Regions from separate parts of the Bradyrhizobium sp. CCBAU 11434 genome, predicted to be linked through region 1. Evidence: riboswitches for the same ligand, from Rfam matches in the RefSeq annotation. Region 1 holds a riboswitch; the other holds the start of a gene.
The links. Region 1 has a riboswitch for cobalamin ahead of metE (5-methyltetrahydropteroyltriglutamate--homocysteine S-methyltransferase). Riboswitches for the same ligand answer to the same signal wherever they lie in the genome.
Positions count from the first base shown of each region.

Region 2: another riboswitch for cobalamin. It lies ahead of XI06_RS19685 (ribonucleoside-diphosphate reductase subunit alpha); the one in region 1 lies ahead of metE (5-methyltetrahydropteroyltriglutamate--homocysteine S-methyltransferase).

Region 1 is NZ_LBJX01000094.1:34,567-41,927, forward strand. It holds gene metE (5-methyltetrahydropteroyltriglutamate--homocysteine S-methyltransferase) at 741-3,086, opposite strand; cobalamin riboswitch at 3,190-3,390, opposite strand; gene XI06_RS24890 (nodulate formation efficiency C protein) at 4,390-5,172, shown strand; gene XI06_RS24895 (thermonuclease family protein) at 6,972-7,361, shown strand, end outside.
Region 2 is NZ_LBJX01000086.1:32,857-40,217, forward strand. It holds gene hisN (histidinol-phosphatase) at 1,352-2,140, shown strand; gene XI06_RS43910 (hypothetical protein) at 2,198-2,326, shown strand; gene XI06_RS43915 (HEPN family nuclease) at 2,960-3,370, shown strand; cobalamin riboswitch at 3,542-3,760, shown strand; gene XI06_RS19685 (ribonucleoside-diphosphate reductase subunit alpha) at 3,881-6,784, shown strand; gene XI06_RS19690 (ribonucleotide-diphosphate reductase subunit beta) at 6,795-7,361, shown strand, end outside.

The sequences.
Region 1 (7,361 bases):
GTCCTAACCCTGCGCTGAGCCGAGCCGTGTCGGATCGGAGATCGCCATGATTCAACTGGCCTGTGCTGAGGGCAGGACCACGCACACGGCTGAGGAGCACCCTATCGGCACCAGTGCCTTCTTCAAGCTCGTGACATCCTCCGCGTGGTCCGCTCATAGACTCTCAAACAGAGGCCCAAGATGAAACCCGACCATCGGGTGGAACCGGTCGACCAAGGACTGCCTTAAGCAGGGGTCAAATCAATAGTAACCGCTCATGCATTGTCTACGCTTGCAAGATCCTTGGAGCCGGGTTTTTCGTGTCGTCCCGCTGATCGAGCATAAGGTTTCCAGGCAGGAAAGCGCACCGAGTTTGCGGCTCGTGCCCTGCGGTGACCGCCCGGCATCACCGTCCTCGTCGCCGTCGTAATCGTTGCGGACGTGCTCTTGACCGACAAACCCCGTCTAACTTTATAAACCTCAGGCTAACGGTCGCATACCACGGCATAATTGAGCTACGCTGAGCTTGTGCTTCAATTGAGCTCAGATTTTCGGCGAATGTCCTTGCCGTGATCGAACCGGCGGTTGTCCTCTCTCCGCCGATGGAAGTCCACGCGATGCGTCAGCGTCGCTCCTCCCAGACTTTCGCCCGGCCCGCTCAGCGGGGCCGGGCTTTTTTTATTCCCAAGGCTCCATCGATCACCGACAGCGCAAATGACCGCAAGAGGATCCGCTTTGTCGAGAAGAGACCCAACCCCGGATCAACGGCCTCGCGGATCGAATGCAGCGCGAAGTTGGCGGGCGGCAGCGACCATGTTCGCTAGCGCCGGACGCACTTCCTCCCATTTGCGCGTCTTCAGGCCGCAGTCCGGATTGACCCAGAGCTGCGAATCCTGCAGCCGGGTCCGAGCCAACGCCATCAGTTCCTTCATTTCGCCCGCCTCGGGAACGCGTGGGGAGTGGATGTCGTACACGCCCGGCCCGATCTGATTTGGATATTCGTAGTTCCTGAAGGCGTCGAGTAGTTCCATTTTCGAGCGCGACGTCTCGATCGAGATGACATCTGCGTCCATTGCAGCGATCGCAACGATGATGTCGTTGAACTCCGAGTAGCACATATGTGTATGAATTTGCGTTTCATCGGCGACGCCCGATGAGCAGATGCGGAAGCAATCCACAGCCCAGTCGAGATAGGCCGTCCACTCCGATCGACGCAACGGCATTCCTTCGCGCAGTGCGGCTTCGTCGATCTGGATCATTGTCGCACCAGCATTCTCGAGATCGCGGACTTCGTCTCGGATCGCGAGCGCAATCTGGCGGCAGACCTCGCTTCTGGGAATATCATCGCGAACAAAGGACCAGTTCAAGATCGTTACCGGTCCGGTCAAGATCGCCTTCATCGGCCTCCTCGTTAGTGATTGCGCGTAGCACCACCAGTCTACGGTGATGGGCTTCGACCGCACTACATCGCCAAACAGGATCGGTGGCCTGACGCAGCGCGATCCGTAGGACTGCACCCATCCGTTCTTGGTAAATGCGAAGCCGGCAAGTTGCTCGCCGAAGTACTGCACCATGTCATTGCGTTCGAACTCGCCGTGCACGAGGACGTCAAGACCGATGTCCTCCTGCCAACGTACGGCGCGCACAGTCTCCCCCTTGAGGAACCGGTCGTATTGCTCGTTACTCATCGCGCCTCGCGCATGCGCCGCACGCGCATTCCGGACCTCTGTGGTCTGCGGAAACGATCCGATCGTCGTGGTAGGAAAAGGCGGTAGTCCGAAACGATTGTTTTGGATCTCGGCACGACGGGCAAATGGGCTCACGCGCCGACGCATGGCGTGATCGATCGCTTTCATCCGGACAGCGACATTGGCATTACGGATTTTCGGCGAAGTCCGGCGGACAGCCGCGGCACATTCCGACTCGGCAAGAGCTAGCGCGACATTCTGGTCGCCTGCGAGTGCCCGCCCCAGGATAGCAAGCTCTCGCATCTTCTGGACCGCAAAAGCAAGCCAGCTCTTGACGTCGGAAGCGAGCCCGGTCTCGAGTCCAACATCGACCGGCACATGAAGCAGCGAGCAGGATGGGGCGATCTGTACACGATCTTTGCCGAGCTTCGCAATCGCGGGCTCGAGCCGCTGGCGCAGCGAGGACAAATTCGACCGCCATACATTCCGGCCGTCGACGACACCGAGCGACATGACGAGATCACTTCGGCCGCCAGCGATGATCTGGTCCAACAACTGTGGCGCTCGAACCAGATCGAGATGCAGTCCGGCAACTGGCAGGCTCAAGGCGGTGTCCAGATTGTCGCCGAGGTCGCCGAAATAGCTGGCAACCATGATCTTGATGGCCGGCCCCTCCTTGGCCAGCCGCTCATACGCACGCCGCAAAGATTTTCGCGCCCCCTCGTCCAGATCAAGAACCAGGCAGGGCTCGTCGAACTGAACCCACTTTGCCCCACGTTTGGCCAATTCCTGCAGAACCTCGATATAGACCGGTATCAGTTCATCCAGTAGTGAGAGTGGCTGGAACGCAGGATCGGGACTCTTGCCGAGCTTTAGGAATGTAACCGGCCCGATCAGGACAGGGCGGGTCTGAAAGCCGAGACCCTTGGCTTCCTCATACTCCTCAATCGGCTTGCGAGAGCATAGCCTGAAAGTCTGTCCCGTGTGAAACTCGGGGACCATGTAGTGGTAGTTGGTGTCGAACCACTTGGTCATCTCCTGCGCGGGTGCGCCAAATCCGCACGATCGATGAGCGCAACTCGCATCCTGGTCGTCGAATTGTGAACCACGGGCCATGGCGAAGTACGTCTTTAGCGAGACGAATTCGGCTTTCGAGGCGTAGATCTCCGGGATGGCGCCGACCATGACACTTGTGTCGAGCACCTGATCATAGAGCGAGAAATCGTTCGATGGAATGACCGTGACGCCGATAGATTTCTGACGAGCCCAGTTCGCGGCACGCAGGCCCGCTGCGTCCTCGAGCAACTGCTGTTCGCTGCTTTTTCCGGCCCAGTAGCTTTCTAGAGCGCGTTTGAGCTCGCGCCTTGGACCGATGCGTGGCGTGCCGAGCGTGGCAACCGGAAGGGAGAGAAGAGACATAGCGTCAACCCCATGTTGGGGACAAAGGCCATGGCGGACGCTGGCAGGCGACGTCGCGTGGTGCGACGGTTGCTTGGCGCACCACCGGGACACCCCGCCCGTGGACTAATACATTGTCGAGGCAGGTCTCCTGGCTCGCGGATCATCGCTGCTGTCTGGCCTTCCCGAAGCCGCAGGCTTCAGTGACATCGTTGGACAGCGGCTCGCCGCTCACAGTTGCGGGGGCAGCGCCGGCATCTTCACCGGCTTCCCTCTTAGCTCCGGATCAAGTGGGAACCGGAGAACCTCGACGAGTCGGAGTATCGGCAAGACAAGTCTTCCGTCAACCTCTCAGATCTTATCTCAAGCTGATGCTGCGACATCCGTTACGCGATTGACCGCGCATCTTGATCGTAGAGTCGATGGAGAAAGGCTCTCCGTCAGCGATATTGTAATGACCATCGCAGCTGCCCCGGCCCGCACGCCAGGTGGCGGAAGGGACAAATGCGCCTTGCGCCGGCCGGCACTGTTGCCTGGAGCAGAACGCATTTGATGTCTCGGCTTCCCACCGGTTTTTCGAGCGCGTCCGCCATCCGACCGCCCTCTCGACCAGCTCGATCCGCGCTGAATACGCCTAAGTCACCTGGCAAAGCCAGCAACATACCTAGCCGGCACGGTGATTTGCAGTGCGAGCCAGACTCCAAATGCTCGGCGGTGAAGATCGGCTTCGCATCGTTGGCCTTCTATAGCAAAGTGCACTGACGAAGGTCGCTCTCGACTTCCCGAGCGCCGCATGTCGCGAAAGAAGCGCCAAACGCGCTCTGGGCTCTTGGCCGCAAGTGTCCAGAGGCATGCCAGAGATCGAAAGCCCACATCCCGGCAACGATACCGAACCAAACGGTTCTATGGCAGCAAACGTGCTTCTAATTCTCATCAGGAACTTGGCACCGAGGCGCCGCACTGCGCCGTCGAATGCTGCGCGACGAGAACGCATAAGCCGCGCTGGATAGCGCTGAAGGGAAACATCGAGACGTGCGCAAGTCGGAAAGCCGACAAAGAGGACAAAAAGCGGCGGGAATTGCCGTCTATTACCTGGCACGAGGAATGCAAGTCTTCGGCATGCCCAGTTTCCTCCTGCTGGGCATATCCAGCACAGCAACTTGAGGCTGTCGCCGGCAGCGAAGTTAGCGGCGCGTGACATAGAGGGGAGCGCCTGCTCGCACGGGACACGGTCGGTCTCCCCGTCGCGTCGCCGCTAACTTCTTGCGCTCACGCATAACAGGTTGAAGGTTGCCTGCTTTGGAATGACGCTTGGATAACGGTTATGAAAACAGTGTCTAGAAGACGCGCGTCGTTATGGTTTTGTCTCGGTCGCCCCCTTATCTGCCTGGCCGGGCTGGCTGCGACGAGCAACAGTGTTCGCGCCATCGAGAGCCCCCATATCGAAAGATTCAAGTCAACGTGGCGAGCGCAAGACGGTGCGACAATAGAACAAATTATCTCCAACGTCTCGAAGGTGGCACAATTCGTCCCTCGAATGTGGGGCGTCGCTGAACTTGACGAAAACGACTATGTTTTCGTTTCGTGGACCAGGCACCCGGATGATACATTAGACGAACAGAACGTTATCACCTGGAGGGTCGCGCTCGACGGCACGTTTCAACTTGCGTCGACCTATGCAAAGCCGATCGAATTGGGCTGGCACGCCCTAGCACTCTCGTTGATCGCCACTGAAATCAAGGCGGGTGAAAGGGACGCAAATCTTCGCTTTCTGCATGATCCGAGCAACTTCAACTTTGTGACGACCACGCAAGGCCGACTCGGCGATCTTCTGCGGCAGGGCCGCTGCACAATCGTTGAACCTGTTGGAGTGGACTACTTGCCGAAGCAGAAGGACAAGCCGACCGAGAAGGGTGATCTGTGGCGCGTTTTGCTTTTGGTGAACTGTGATATCCCAGGGCCCCGGTTTTTTACACACAACGGGGTCATCACTTTCGAGAAGAGCGAAGGGCAAGATTGGGAGCCGCAATCCCCTTTTGCCAAGCGTATCGCGGCCTTTCCTCCTGGCTCCTGGTTCGCTCGCATGGAGCCAAAGGAACGGGAATAGTAAGAGAGGAGCGAAAGCGCTTGGTAAATGGTCGGGCAGAGCAAGATCACGCCGCAGCTCCTTTACCGCCAAACGCCTCAGAGCAAACTGCAAGACATTCAGCGCGAAAGTGTCGGTGCTTACGCCTTCGCAGCAGTCGCGAGCCTTTCCCGCGGCCTTCGGCCCCTCAGGAAAAACTCGCGCAGCACGATTACTCGAGTGTTTTTGTTAGGAGTTGGCCGCAGGAGCGCGTGCCAGTTAGCAAACTTTTGCCCCTGACTCAGTGAGAGGACACCAATCTGCCGGGGAACCAGCTCAGCATGCTACTCCTCAAGGGACCGGACATGGAGATGGCTCGTGCCCGAGCCCGATCCGGCGTGCACGCCGCGCAACGCGACGGGCTGGTGAGCATGCCGACGCCGAGGCGGCACGATCGAGTGCTGCGATGAAACCCATTAAGAGGGTAACGGGCAGTGTTAGCGGGCCGGCATGCCCCTGAGCACCGGCGAGTGCCCTCGGCGAGGAGCCCCGGAGCCGTGCGCGAGGCATCGAGGACCGAACTGAGTCGGCGCTAGATTTCCTCGCGCGCATTCGTCTGCGCGTCATAGATCCGGACTTGAAGCATGGGAAAACGCTTCTTTAGTTCTGCTCCGCCTGCCCTGGCGCCGTCTCTGGTTGCGAATTCAGCTCTGAGTCGGCCATCCACTTCAAGCGCGTAAGAAGAGACCGGCGATTCCCGGGGGGCTTCAACCATTTCATTCCCGTTGTGTAGTGAGGTCATGGAGAATGATTTGTAGCTTGAGTCGGCTACACCGCACCAGAGCGACCTGCCCAAGTGCCGCAATGGCGTAACCCTGTTGTGGATTGACGCCTCGCACCGAGTGGCATCGGGATGGGCACTCGCGATCGTCCGAACACGCGGGCGGCTTAACCCTCGCCGGTGCGTATACGACAAAGCCACGAAGGTTGCCGTTTCAACTTTTCTGGCGCAAAACGCACGCCCTCATGCCGGGCTCGCTGGGTAAATTCCACATGTGATCGCGGTGAAGCGTACTACGCGAGAGCGGCCGCCAGTCGCGCCGCCGGGGTCATGACAATCGGGTTCTTCTACGAACGGGGTGGCGCACCACGAACGGTCCTGGTGCGGCGCAGACGTGCGAAAAGCCACAATGCGATTGGCATCAACGACCATTCGGCCCGGTTCTCCGAAAAACGCCTCCGGGTTTTGCGCGGTTTGCCAAACGGTACCGGTTCATTTACGCTGAGCGTTGGACTGAACTCCGTGGCGCCTTTGTCCAGACCTCAGAGGAAGCGAGTCCAGATTTCTTTCGAACACCATCTTTTCCTGACAACAATTTACTCGAAATGTCATCGCTCTCCGCTGAACCGTCGGCAGCCTTCTGTCTGCCAATGCAGTTGGCACAAAGCATAGCCAGGTTGCTCCTCCACGCCTGACTTCCACTCGACCCCTCAAGATTCGACGGCGCCATTTGCTCTTCAAGCGCGTGAGAAGCAGCGTTCCGAGGTTCGGCTTTCTCCCGCATACCGGGTTCACGGCTGAGCGATAGGGAACTCCTCTTCAGGCCAAGAGGGTGCAGTGCACGCCCAGAGAGAGAGAGAGAGAGAGGCCGGCGAGGCTCGAAGGGCGAATACCGCGACACGTACGCCCGAAGAAATCGCTTGAACCTCACGCAGCGTCAGGTCGTAGCTTGGAAACCACGGCCAAGCATTCATAGAGTAAACGTCGAAAGATGCCGGCCTATTAACGGACATCGTGCGCTTAAGCAGTCGAATGTGCCGGCGCCGAATCGTGCGTGGACATGGATCAAGAGCGAAAAGTGATTGTCGGGATGAAACACCGCGTAATGATGATCGCATTGTTCGCTGTCATCACATCTCCGGTATGCGCGGCGAAACGAAGCGGCCTTCCGCGCATCCTCGACGGCAATACGATTGAGATCGAGCAGACCAAGATCCGACTCTCAGGCATTGAAGCTCCTGAGACTGATCAGATTTGCCTCGACGCCCACGGCCGGAAATGGGCTTGCGGGGTAGCTGCTCGCAACGCGCTTATCAAGCATTCGAACGGACGAACGTGGGATTGTCATACCACAGGAGTGGATGAGTACTGGAGGTCACGCGGCAGTTGCTTCATCGAAGGCGAGGACGTGAACGCCTGGATGGTACGCTCGGGCTGGGCGCTCTCGTCG
Region 2 (7,361 bases), on a different contig from region 1:
CCGTGCCGATTTCGAGCTCACGCCTGATGGAAATCGTGTGGTGATTTCCCCCAATGGCCGCGTGACAAGATCGCAAGTATTTCCGATCGGCATAGATATAAATAGATTTGCACAAAATTCTGTCCAATGCCGATGCCTTGTTGCTATTGCCAGGTCTCAATCGTGAGAAACGTGCCGTCGACGTCGACCGGCTTCGGCTGGAACCACGGTCCCTCAAGCAGCTCCAGACGCCCTGCTCGGCGCGCTCAATAGTGTAGATGGCATCCCGAGGGCCGTACCAGCCCACGGCGGATGTTTGCACCCATGGTCATCCGTACATGGCACAGTCGGCTGCAGGCATAAGGGAAGGGACAGCCGACAATCCGTTCGGCGCCGAGGTTATCCTCATACCTCGACTTAAGGGCGGCTGAAAGGAAATGGCTTGTCATTGGCTGCCTGCTTGAAACCTCGGCTATCGGGCGCCGCAGCTTATCGCGATCCTGCGACTAGAGCAGTTCGACGCCGGCACAAAAGCCGGTACAGCGATCAACCTCCAAGGCTGACATCGTCGCGAATCGAAGATGACGAAGTTGCCTTTGTGTTTGACGGTCAGCCCTTCAGCCTTGAACCCGCAGTCGCTGACGTGGCCTGACGGCGGCAAGGTTCATTCGCCACGATTAGTGAAGACCTTGACGAAGACTGCCTGCGCGGCTGGACAACTCTGACAAGTTTGAGGCTTCTAGCATCGCTGTTCTAAGTTGAGTGGGGTGCGCCGTGCCCCGCGAGTTACCGAATTCTAGGAATTTATCGCGGCCGTCAGCTTTTGGTCAGGGGACGGGGTTAGTCAGGCACTGCCCGCAAGGTGCCTGGGCAGCCCCACGAAACTCCTTTACCGGTCATGCTCGATCAGGTGGAGGGGAAATGTCGTAGCGTTTGATGAACACGTATCGCGCTCTGCGCGCGACGTTTGATGATCGGCAACGCAGACAAATCACATATCTAGGGTGTCCAAAATGCCGCATGAATATCGCAGCCTTAGTGTTATCGTTCGGTTCTCGTCGGGCGCGAAGGGCGATAACGGCGAGATAGCCGGAAGGACAATACAAGGTCGAGGATGGATACGTACTTCTTAACAAGTTCAAAGATAGTAGCATTGCGTATCAGGCGGCCCGTGGCAAGGACGATGATCCCATCGCTATCGCGAAACGACACTTAAAATCCTGGGAGACGCAGGATGTTTGCCGGAACCTGGAGCCGTCTAAGCGGATTGCTTGAGCCTGTATTTGGCGCGTCGCAAATACGGCATCTGGAAGCACATGGGCCTCGCTCCATCATCCGTGATCCACCCGCCGCTGTTCTTGCGTGAGTTGTAATGGCCCAATATGTGATCATGGCAGACGATGCCGATGTCTATCTGTCATTCGCCGCCGAGCTAGCGGATTCGGTCAGGCCCATCGTGCTGTCCTATTTCCGCACGGCGCTAGATGTCGTGGCCAAGTCCGATGCCAGCCCGGTGACGATCGCCGATCGAGCCGTCGAGTTGCGTCTCAGGGAAAGGATAGAGGCGCGCTTTCCGGAGCATGGCATCATCGGCGAGGAGATCGGAGCCAAGCCCGGCGGAGCGTTCACCTGGATAGTTGACCCGATCGACGGCACTAAGAGCTTTATCAGCGGCTTTCCCTTGTTCGGCACGCTGATCGCGTTGACCTATCAGCAGCAGCCGTTCTGCGGCCTGATCGACATCCCCTTTACGGGCGAGCGGTGGATGGCGAAGCCCAGCGTGGCGCGGTTTGGCGATGGATTGGCTCGGACCAGCGCATGCGAGAGTCTCGCCGACGCGAGCTTCTACACCACATCGCCTGACATGTTCCGCAAAGGCGAGATGGAGCCATTCGAGCGGTTGTCGCGAGTTGCGCGGATGCGCCGATTCGGCGGCGATTGCTACATCTATGGCCTGCTTGCGTCGGGACACTGCGATATCGTTCTCGAAACGGGGCTTCAGCCATATGACTACATGGCGCTGGTTCCGATTGTGCAGGGCGCCGGCGGCTGCATCACCGATTGGGAGGGATGCCCGCTCTCGATTCACTCGGAAGGGCGCATCTTGGCAACCGCAACGCCGCGGCTTCATGCCGAAGCGCTGGCCTTGATCCAGGGATAACCACCAATCATGCCCTACGGAGGGACGGATGTCCGCTTTGCTGACCTCAGGGAGCTGATGGCCAAGGTGACGTCCGAGTGGACGGGCGATCAGCTCGTCGGCATCGCCGCTGACGGTCCGGAAGAGCGGCCTGCGGCCAGATGGCGCTCGCCGATCTGCCGGTCAAGGCCCTGGCCGAGGAACTGATTCCGGCCGTACTGACGACGTCTCTCGCCTGATCTTGGATCGACATGATCCGGCGGCGGCTCTTTGCGATCGTCTCATCGCTCACCGTCGGCGAATTCCGCGATTAGCTGCTGAAGCCGGAAGGCCAACGAAGGTCCAAGTCGATTGGTCCTTCAGTGTCCACGGTTAGTAATGCATCAATTTGCGCAAACTCGCGACTTTCGGATTCCGTCAAACCAACAAGCTTGGGGCAACAGCCTCGCGCAAAAAAGAGATGGCCAGGAAGATCAGGGAGCCAACGAGCCGGCAATCGAATAGGCGCTCTCGACCGTCTTCTCTATGCAGATCAAGTGTAGACGCTGCATAGGCCAAAATCCACATTCTTAGCTTTCTTGTTCTTGTTTAGTGATTATGGCCGCCCCGTGCCCATTCCGACGCATCAACGATCTCGGTGCGACCGCTCAAAGGCAGTCTGGTCACCAGCATCCAGTCGATGAGGGACATCTCCTTTCAGCCGCCCGAATTGACGCTGTTTCTCGATATGACGGCGGCTTTGGGGAGCGAATTCAGCAGCGGCTCGAGGAAATACGGCTGAGCGGGAGCTGAAAGGGGGCGTGGCGATGAGGACACACATTATTGCGTTGGCTCCGCGCAATGACCCGGGGGGTTATCCAACGGTCGCGCGCCAACCTTGAGCTGATTGAGGCTACCTATGCCAGCGAGGGCCAGGGCCACGTGGTCACGCAGCTTGATCAATCACTCCTCGCGTTCATTGTGTTTCCGAAGGAGAGACACTTCTATGAAAGCATCGCGCAAACCACGCTGGACGACCTCGCATCACTCGGTTGGCCGTCGCCCGCTCAGATCGTGGGTGAGACCGACACACTTGGGCAGTTGCTCAGGCATTTGCGCAATGCGGTCTCTCACGGATTGATCATTTTCCACGGCGCTGGCCAGAGGGCTCCGACGCTCGTCAGCTTGACCAGATATTCATCGAGTTTGCGGATCGGAAGACTTCGTCCAGCCCCATCTATTGGGAAGTCCGGATCAATGGCACCGACCTAAAGGCCTTCTTACGCTCCTCGGCACCGAACCGCAGCGTTGACGAGCACGATTGTTCGCGCGGCTCGGTCGCGGCACGTGGGTCTGGCCAAGCCGCTCGCCGGAATTCCCACATTCCACAGCCAATCTGCGTAGAGCCCTCAAACGAATCGTTGACACTCGCTCGCGAATATCACCACATGTGGACGTCACGGTTCCGCTGGATCGCAAGATTTAGTGGCTAAGAGGGAAGCCGGTGAACTGCGCCAGAAGGCGCGGAATTCCGGCGCTGCCCCCGCAACTGTCAGCAGCGAGCTGCTTCCGACAATCGTCACTGGTGCTTTTGGCGCCGGGAAGACGGGAAGCGAGCGACGACCTGCGAGCCAGGAGACCTGCCGTGACGATCTGAACGTCCACGGGCGGGGTGTCCGGCGGTCGCTTGCATGCACCGTCCGGTACTTTTCTGCCGGCGTTTCTGCGGCGTCCCTCCTTCAGCCCCGTCCAAACACAACGCGCGCATCACGGGGCCTATTGATGTCACTGAACCTGCACGACGCGGAAGGCGCTTCCGCACCCATCATCCAGTTGCGTCCACATTCACTTGCGGCTGCTTCCAGCGAACCCGCCATGCAGATCATCCGTCGGAACGGCAAGGTCACGCCGTTCGATTCCGCAAAGATCGCGGTCGCCATGACCAAGGCCTTCCTGGCCGTCGAAGGCGCCAGCGCGATTGCTTCACGTCGCGTCCATGAGAGCGTCGAGCAGTTGACCGCCGAAGTCTTCGCCGCCTTGATGCGGCGGGTAGGCGATGGACGCACCTTCCATATCGAGGATGTGCAGGATCAGGTCGAACTCGCCTTGATGCGCAGCGAGCACCACAAGGTCGCGCGCGCTTATGTGCTGTATCGCGAAGAGCGATCGCGCCAGCGTGCCGAGGAGGCAGCTGCCGAAGCTGTGCCCGCTGCTGCACCATCGCTTCACGTAACGCTTGCTGACGGTTCTCGCGTCGGTCTCGATACCAAACGGCTCGCGCTGATCATTGGTGAGGCCTGCGTCGGTCTGGACGGCGTGTCCGCCGGCCCCGTGCTGGCCGAGACCACCCGCAATCTCTACGACGGCATTAGCCAGGATGAGCTGGCGCTGGCCTCGATCATGGCCGCGCGCACGCTTGTCGAGCAGGAGCCGAACTACGCTTATGTCAGCGCGCGCCTGCTGCTCGACAAGCTGCGCGGCGAGGTATTGTCCTACGTCCACGGCGTTCCCACGTCCGCTGCCCGGGCTGACATGACGACGCGCTATGCCGAGTACTTCCCGGTCTATGTGAAGACCGGGATCGCCGCCGAACTGCTCGATCCCGAACTCGCCCGTTTTGATCTCGGCCGGATCGCGGCTGCGCTGAAGCCTGAGCGCGATCTGAACTTCCAGTTCCTCGGCCTTCAGACGCTCTACGATCGCTACTTCCTGCACGTTCGCGGCAAGCGGATCGAGTTGCCGCAGGCCTTTTTCATGCGCGTCGCGATGGGCCTCGCAGTCCGCGAGATCGATCGCGAAGCAAAGGCGATCGATTTCTACGATCTGCTGTCGTCGTTCAATTTCATGGCCTCGACCCCAACACTGTTCAATTCGGGCACACCGCGCCCGCAACTCTCGTCCTGCTTCCTCACGACCGTCTCTGACGACCTCGACGGCATCTTCAAGTCGGTCAAGGATAACGCGCTTCTGGCAAAATATTCCGGTGGTCTCGGCAACGATTGGACGCCGGTGCGCGGTCTCGGCGCCCACATCAAGGGCACTAACGGCGAGAGCCAGGGCATCATCCCGTTCCTGAAGGTCGCCAACGACACCGCGATCGCCGTCAATCAAGGCGGCAAGCGCAAGGGGGCGGTGTGCGCCTATCTGGAGACCTGGCACGTCGACATCGAGGAATTTCTCGATCTGCGCAAGAACACCGGCGACGACCGCCGCCGCACCCACGACATGAACACCGCGAACTGGCTCCCCGACCTGTTCATGCAGCGCGTCGACGTCGACGGCGAATGGACGCTGTTCTCCCCCGACGAGACGCCTGATCTGCACGATCTCTACGGCGAGGCGTTTAAGACGGCCTACGAGGCCTATGAGGCCACGGCGAAGGCCGGCGGCCTGCGCGTATTCAAGACGGTCCGCGCGACCGATCTCTGGCGTCGCATGCTGACCATGCTGTTCGAGACCGGCCATCCCTGGATGACCTTCAAGGACCCCTGTAATCTGCGCTCGCCGCAGCGGCACATGGGCGTGATCCATTCCTCGAACCTCTGCACCGAGATCACGCTGAACACCTCGGCCGACGAGGTCGCGGTCTGCAATCTCGGCTCGATCAACATGCTCGCCCATGTCGGTGCGAATGGCCTGGATCAGGCCAAGCTGAAGCGGACGGTGACCACGGCCGTGCGGATGCTCGACAACGTCATCGACATCAATTTCTACACGATCCCGGAGGCGCGCCGCTCCAACATGCGCCATCGCCCGGTCGGGCTCGGCCTTATGGGCTTCCAGGAGGCGCTTCAGGTCCAGCGCATTCCGATCGCGTCAGATGCGGCCGTTACCTTCGCCGATGTGAGCATGGAAGCGATCTCCTACCACGCCATCGAGGCCTCATCGGATCTCGCCGCCGAGCGCGGCCGCTATCCGAGCTTCGAGGGCTCGCTGTGGTCAAAGGGCATTTTGCCGCTCGATTCGATCCAGTTCGTCGCGGAGTCCCGTGGCGGGCATGATGCGGACCGCTCATCCACGCTGGACTGGGACCGTCTGCGCAAGAAGGTCACCACCAGCGGCATGCGCAACTCCAACGTCATGGCAATCGCGCCGACCGCCACGATCTCCAACATCTGCGGCGTCTCGCAGTCGATCGAGCCGAACTACCAGAACCTGTTCGTCAAATCGAACATGTCGGGCGACTTCACCGTCGTGAACGAGTTCCTCGTGCGCGACCTGAAGGCGAGGGGGCTGTGGGACGAGGTGATGGTCTCCGACCTCAAATATTTCGACGGCAGCGTTGGCCAGATCGACCGTGTCCCTGACGATCTCAAGGCGCTTTACGCGACGGCTTTTGAGATCGACAGCGCCTGGCTGATCGAGGCGGCTGCACGCCGCCAGAAATGGATTGACCAGTCGCAGTCGCTCAACCTCTACATCGCCAATCCCTCGGGCAAGAAGCTGGATGCGCTCTACCGGCTGGCCTGGCGGCGCGGGTTGAAGACGACGTACTACCTGCGCTCCCGAAGCGCCACCCATGTCGAGAAATCGACGCTGAACGGAACCGACGGCAAGCTCAACGCGGTGTCCGCATCAGTGGCCGTCTCGCACGCGCCGAGCATGATCCCGACTGCAGCAGCGCCCGACCTCGACGGCATCAAGGCCTGCCGGATCGACGATCCCGAATGCGAAGCGTGCCAGTGAGGAGATGACGATGCTCGATTGGTCCGATACCGAAACAACGGCGGCTCCGACCGCCTCAAGCCTCGCCACCGCGCTGCGTCTGCAGACCCAGCTCAAGCTTGAGCCGGCCGACCCGACCGGCCTAGGCGCAATCGATCGCACCGGCGGCCGGGTCTCCGTCGACGAGAAGCGGATGATCAACTGCCGCGCCGACGTCAACCAGCTCCTTCCGCTCAAATACAAATGGGCCTGGGAGAAGTATCTCTCGGGCTGCAACAATCACTGGATGCCAACGGAGGTCTCGATGCAGGCCGACATCGCCCTATGGAAGTCGCGACACGGCCTGACGGAGGACGAGCGGCGCGCGATCAAGCGCAATCTCGGCTTCTTCGCCGCCTCGGAATCGCTTGTCGCGAACAACATCGTGCTGGCGATCTACCGTCATCTCACCAATCCGGAATGCCGGCAGTATCTGCTGCGGCAGGCCTTCGAGGAGGCGGTTCACACCCACACCTTTCAGTACATCGTTGAGAGCCTCGGCCTGGACGAGGGGGAGCTGTTCAACATGTACCGCGAGGTGCCGTCGATCACCGACAAG